DNA from 2 places in the Pararhizobium sp. LjRoot235 genome. Region 2 is predicted to be linked to the other one. Evidence: riboswitches for the same ligand, from Rfam matches in the RefSeq annotation. Region 2 holds a riboswitch; the other holds the start of a gene.

Region 1 (3,204 bases), on a different contig from region 2:
CCGTCTCTGCGATCTCGACATGGACCGCTCTCGCCTGCAGCTCGTGGGCGAGGGTAAGGCCGGCAACGCCGGCCCCCCTGATCAAAACGCGCATGGTTACTCTCCCGCGGGCGGAGCGTTCCCATCGGCGCCAAGCGGCATATAGAGATCGCCGCCTGCCTGGAACTTCGCGGCCATCGCTTCCAGCCCCTCCTTCTGGGCCTCGGCGCGGATGTCATGCGATATCCGCATGGAGCAGAATTTCGGGCCACACATCGAGCAGAAATGCGCAACCTTGTGGGCTTCCTTCGGCAGGGTTTCGTCGTGGAAGGAGCGGGCCGTTTCCGGATCGAGCGACAGGTTGAACTGGTCCTCCCAGCGGAACTCGAAACGGGCCCGCGACAAAGCGTCGTCGCGCAGCTGCGCTGCCGGGTGCCCCTTGGCGAGATCGGCCGCATGCGCCGCGATCTTGTAGGTAATGACGCCGACCTTGACGTCATTACGGTCGGGCAGGCCGAGATGCTCCTTCGGCGTGACGTAGCAGAGCATGGCCGTGCCGAACCAGCCGATCATCGCAGCACCAATGCCCGAGGTGATGTGGTCGTAGCCCGGCGCAATATCGGTCGTCAGCGGCCCGAGCGTATAGAACGGGGCTTCGCCGCAGACTTCCAACTGCTTGTCCATATTCTCCTTGATCTTGTGCATCGGCACATGGCCGGGGCCCTCTATCATCACCTGGCAATCCTTTGCCCAGGCGATCTGGGTCAGTTCGCCCAGCGTCTCCAGTTCGGCGAACTGCGCGGCGTCGTTGGCATCGGCGATCGAGCCGGGACGCAGGCCGTCACCGAGCGAGAAGGAGACGTCATAGGCGCGGCAGATGTCGCAGATTTCCTCGAAATGCTCGTAGAGGAAGCTTTCCTTGTGGTGATGCAGACACCACTTGGCCATGATCGAGCCGCCGCGCGAGACGATGCCGGTGACGCGGTTGACGGTGAGCGGGATATAGTGGAGCCGCACGCCGGCATGGATGGTGAAATAGTCAACGCCCTGCTCGGCCTGCTCGATCAGCGTGTCGCGGAAGACCTCCCAGGTGAGATCCTCGGCAATGCCGTTGACCTTCTCCAGTGCCTGATAGAGCGGCACTGTGCCGATCGGTACCGGCGAGTTGCGGATGATCCACTCGCGGATGTTGTGGATGTTGCGGCCGGTCGACAGGTCCATGACGGTATCGGCGCCCCAGCGCGCCGCCCAGACCATCTTCTCGACTTCCTCGGCCATTGACGAGGTAACGGCCGAATTGCCGATATTGGCGTTGATCTTCACCAGGAAATTGCGGCCGATGATCATCGGCTCGGATTCGGGGTGATTGATGTTGGCGGGAATGATCGCCCGCCCGGCCGCGACTTCGGCTCTTACAAATTCCGGCGTGACATGATCGGGAATATGCGCGCCGAAACTCTCTCCGTCGCGAACAAGAGCCTCCTTAGTGGCCTTGCGCCCGAGGTTTTCGCGGATGGCGATGTATTCCATTTCGGGCGTGATGATCCCGGCCCTCGCGTAGGCAAGCTGGGTGACGGCCTTGCCGTCCTTGGCCTTCAGCGGCCGGTTGCGGATGGGAAATTCCGGCGTTAGCCGTTCGCCTGTGGCAAAGCCGTTGTCTTCGGGTTTGACATGCCGGCCCTCATACGCAGCGACGTCGCCACGCGCCGTCACCCAGGCTTGGCGCAGACGCGGCAGCCCGGCGTCGATCGAAACGGTGAGGGTGGAATCGGTGTAGGGGCCGGAGGAATCATAGACCATGACGGGCGGTTCGCCCGACGTTGGATGAAGCGCGATCTCACGCATCGGCACGCGGATGGCTGGATGCAGTTCGCCCGGAACATGGACTTTGCGGGAGGCCGGCAGCGGGCCCGTGGTGACAGTTGGAGTGAGGTTTTTTGCGGCAACATTCATGGTTGAGGCTCCAAATTTTAGGTTGGAGACCCAGTCCTTTAGAGCCGGAATGATGGAAAGACGCTGACACGAATCCGCAAGCGGAAAATCGAATCGTGGCAGCGCTTGCACCGTCCCTACGCCAGTATGAACTGGATCAGGTTCAACGGGTCACTGCGCTGCTTGAGGGCGGCAAGGCCACCTTTCGCGCCAGCAGAATCTCAGCCCCTTGTCGGGACCCCCCTGGTGAATACGGCCAGTAAGGCATGGTTCTGGACGATGCGTCAAGGGCTGTTGGCGCGGCCGTTGTGATGGCACGGCAAGCGGCGACCGCCTGTTGTTTTGTGTGCGTGCGGCAAGCCGTAAAGATTTTCAATGTTTTCAGTCTTTGTCTCGACAGCGCGTCTACGGCAAATTATCTATAAAAAATGACCTCGACGCACGAAGACACCATTGCCAGCCGCATCAGCCGCATCCTAGCCGATAGGATCGTGACCGGCGAACTCGATCCCGGCACGAAGCTGCGGCAGGATCATATTGCCGAGGAGTTCGGAACGAGCCATGTGCCCGTGCGCGAAGCCTTCCGCCGGCTGGAGGCGCAGGGGCTTGCAGTCAGCGAGCCGCGCCGCGGCGTGCGGGTCGCATCCTTCGATCTGAAGGAGGTTCGCGAAGTGGCGCAGATGCGGGCAGCGTTGGAAGTTCTGGCGCTTCGGCATGCGGCGCCGCACCTGACGCCATCGATCCTCGATCAGGCAGAGGAAGCGACGGTTGCCGGCGACAATTCCCGCGACGTTCGGTCCTGGGAGGAGGCCAACCGCCGTTTCCACAGTCTCATTCTTGCCCCTTGCGGCATGCCGCGCCTCTTGGCCTCGATCAACGATCTGCACGCCGCCAGCGCCCGCTTCCTGTTCGCCAGCTGGCGCTCGGAATGGGAGGTCCGTACCGACCATGACCATCGCGCGATCCTGACATTTCTGCGTCAGGGCAACGTCGAGAACGCCGCTGCCGTTCTCGAACGCCACGTGCAGTGGATCGGGCAAAAACCCGTGCGGAACGCTTCGGGGACGACGCGCGAGGCATTCGCGATCGTTGGCTGACCACCCGGTCCGCCGGTCCCGTCCCGTCAGTTTTTTGCCCGACATGCACCGGGAGCCTGACTCCTGTTGCGCCCTTAAACTCTCTCTGTGATTGTAATTTTATGGCCGGTCAACGAAAGGGCGCTTGCGTTCGATTGCGCCTCAATAAATTATAGATAATATCAAGTCTTATCTATACTGAGCTCACAGGCAGGCG
Region 2 (3,204 bases):
GGTCGCCTGGGTGCTCGTCGAACGGCGTGCACCGGAGCCGGTCGTGCCGCTGACCCTGTTCCGCAGCCCGACCTTCAGCCTGATGCTGGTGATCTCGCTCATGAGCGGCGCCGTCGGCATCGGCATGGTCAATTATTTCGCGCTGTTCCTGCAGACGACAACGGGCCTGACGCCGTCGGTAGCCGGGCTGCTGTTCATCCTCCTGACCGGCGGCATCGTCGTCGGCTCGTTGACGGCGGGGCGGCTGATATCGCTCTTTGGCCGCTACAAGCCGTTTGCGATCGTGAGCGCCAGCCTGACGACCCTGGCCTTGCTGATGTTCACGCAGATTGAGCCTGGCACGCCGCTCTTCATCATCGGCGCCATCATGGCGCTGCACGGCATCGGCATCGGTTTCGGCCAGCAGGTGCCGGTCATCGGCGTGCAGAACGTGGTGTCGCGCGGCGATGTCGGCGCTGCCACGGGTGCCGTCACCCTGTCGCGCATGGCCGGCGCCTCGATCGCGATCTCGATCTACGGCGCGACGATCGCCGCCGGACTGACACGCGGCGCAGTCTCGATCCCCGGCGTCGAGGACATCGAAAAGCTGACGCCGCTGATGCTTTCGGCGCTGCCGGAGGCAACCCGCCGGCTTGTCGCCGAAAGCTATACGGCCGCCTTCCAGCCGCTGTTCCTAACGGCCGTCGGCATCACGCTCATCACGCTCGTCTCGGCGATCAGCCTCAAATCCGTCCGGCTGCCGCAAAAGCCGGCGGCTTGACTGGTCTGACCCCTCCCCCTTGTGGGGAGGGTCGGAGTGAAGCGGAGGGGAGCGGTTCTTTTGCGCCGAAAAGAAAGTCCCCTCCCAACCCCTCCCCACAAGGGGAAGAGGCTGGACCGCAAGCTCCATTCGTCCTCTTCCGAAAAGCCGCAAAGGAAAAGAACAATCCCCATCGAAGGGGCGTCGCATATGGATCGAAGGCACTTGCGACTTTTCCCTCTTCTCCCCGGCGGGGAGAAGTGCCGAGCGTATGCGAGGCGATGAGGGGGTTTTCTCGGCAATCTCGGTGCCTGCCGCCCCCTCATCCGGCGCTTTGCGCCACCTTCTCCCCACAGGGGAGAAGAGGGAGCGAGCCGCAAATCCATCGGCAATTGCCCTGCCCTTGAGGGGGAGATGTTACGAAGTCACAGCGGGGTGACGCCGCCCGGCCAGTCGGGGCAGTTGCCCGAACTCACCTCCCCTTGCCAAGCATTTCGCGCAAGTCTAAATCTCCTCCTGCTCTAACGGGGTGCCGTTCGTTCTTTTGAACGTTTGGCTGAGAGGCTTTCGAAAGCCAACCCGCGGAACCTGATCCGGTTTGCACCGGCGGAGGGATTAGACGGCACCTTTCAGCGCCCTATTCCCAGCACTTGGATTAAAGGAGGCGCCGATGCGCAAGACATTCATTCCATTTTTCGCAGCGATTGCTGCAATCGCCACATCGTTTTCCGCGGCCGCCGCCGACAAGACGCTGACCGTCTACACCTATGAAAGCTTCACCAGCGAATGGGGACCGGGGGCCAAGGTCGCTGAGGCCTTCGAAAAGACCTGCGACTGCAAGGTGGAGTATGTCAGCGTCGCCGACGGCGTCGAGCTTTTGACCCGGCTGAAGCTCGAGGGGCCGGCCTCCAAGGCCGATATCGTGCTCGGGCTCGACACCAATCTCGTCTCCGAAGCCAAGGCGACCGGCTTTTTCGCGCCGCACGGTGTCGATACGTCCGCCGTCAAGGTTCCCGGCGGCTTCTCCGACGATACGTTCGTTCCGTACGACTACGGCCATTTCGCCGTGATCTACGATACCGAGACGCTGAAGACGCCGCCGAAGAGCTTGAAGGAACTGGTGGAGGGCGATCCGAGCCAAAAGATCGTCATCGAGGACCCGCGCACCTCGACGCCGGGCCTCGGCCTGCTTCTGTGGGTGAAGTCGGTTTACGGCGACGAGGCCGGTACCGCCTGGGCCAAGCTCAAGGATCGCGTCCTGACGGTGACGCCCGGCTGGTCGGAGGCTTACGGCCTGTTCACCAAGGGCGAGGCGCCGATGGTGCTGTCCTATACCACCTCACCTGCCTATCACATGATCGCGGAAAGCACCGACCGCTATCAGGCAGCCTCGTTCTCGGAAGGTCACTACATCCAGATCGAAGTGGTTGGCATGACGAAGACTGCCAAGGACCCGGCGCTCGCCAAGGACTTCCTCTCCTTCGTCACCGGGCCGGAGTTCCAGTCGATCATCCCGACGACCAACTGGATGTTGCCGGTGGCCGCCACCAAGGAGCCGTTGCCGGAGGCCTTCGGCAAACTGGTCCATCCGGGAAAGACTTATCTGATGTCTTCCGACGAAGTTGCCGCCAACCGCAAGGCCTGGATCGACGAATGGCTCGCTGCCATGAGCAAGAACTGAGCTGCGATTGCCCGGCGGTCTCGAAAAGCGTCTGACAGTGGCCGCCGGGGCACTCTGCCTCGGCGGCGTCGTTCTGTTTGTCTGCCTCGCAGCCTATACGCTGCTTGCCTTCGATGAGCCAGGTGCAGTGGGGCAAGAGGGGCTCTTCGACGCCTATGTCTGGCGCGTAATGCGGTTTACGCTGCTGCAGGCCTTGCTTTCGACGTTTCTGTCGATCGTGCTTGCCATTCCCGTCGCGCGTGCCCTGGCGCGGCAACCGTCCTTTCCCGGACGTGTCTGGATCATCCGGTTGCTGGCGCTGCCGCTTGGCCTGCCGGCGCTGGTCGCCGCCTTGGGGCTGATCGGTATCTGGGGGCGGCAGGGATTGTTCAATAGGGCTTTTGCCTGGCTCGGCCTGGATCAGCCGATCAGCATTTACGGCCTGTCTGGCATCCTGCTGGCGCATGTGTTCTTCAATCTGCCGCTCGCCGCGCGGCTGATGATCGGCGGGCTGGAACGAATTCCCGGCGAATACTGGCTGGTCGGCGCCAATCTCGGCATGCGGCCGCTTTCAATCTTCCGCTTCATCGAGTGGCCGGCCATTCGTGGCCTGCTGCCCGGTATCGCCGGCCTCATCTTCATGCTCTGCGTCACCAGTTTCACCCTGGTGCTGACGCTCGGCGGCGGGCCGGCGGCGAGCACCATCGAGGTGGCGATCTATCAGGCACTGCGCTTCGATTTCGATCCGCCGCGCGCCATTGCCCTGTCGCTGCTGCAGATCGCCCTGACGGGGGCGTTGCTGCTG

Evidence for each region. Region 2 has a riboswitch for thiamine pyrophosphate ahead of thiB (thiamine ABC transporter substrate binding subunit). Riboswitches for the same ligand answer to the same signal wherever they lie in the genome.
Region 1: it holds a riboswitch for thiamine pyrophosphate, as region 2 does, so the genes downstream of both, thiC (phosphomethylpyrimidine synthase ThiC) here and thiB (thiamine ABC transporter substrate binding subunit) in region 2, are expected to answer to the same signal.

The regions. Positions count from the first base shown of each region.
Region 1 is NZ_CAXUSP020000002.1:195,366-198,569, forward strand. It holds gene thiO (glycine oxidase ThiO) at 1-94, opposite strand, end outside; gene thiC (phosphomethylpyrimidine synthase ThiC) at 97-1,932, opposite strand; TPP riboswitch at 2,028-2,166, opposite strand; gene ACSQ2Z_RS21610 (GntR family transcriptional regulator) at 2,340-3,008, shown strand.
Region 2 is NZ_CAXUSP020000001.1:566,828-570,031, reverse strand. It holds gene ACSQ2Z_RS02690 (MDR family MFS transporter) at 1-760, shown strand, start outside; TPP riboswitch at 1,255-1,371, shown strand; gene thiB (thiamine ABC transporter substrate binding subunit) at 1,410-2,420, shown strand; gene thiP (thiamine/thiamine pyrophosphate ABC transporter permease ThiP) at 2,452-3,204, shown strand, end outside.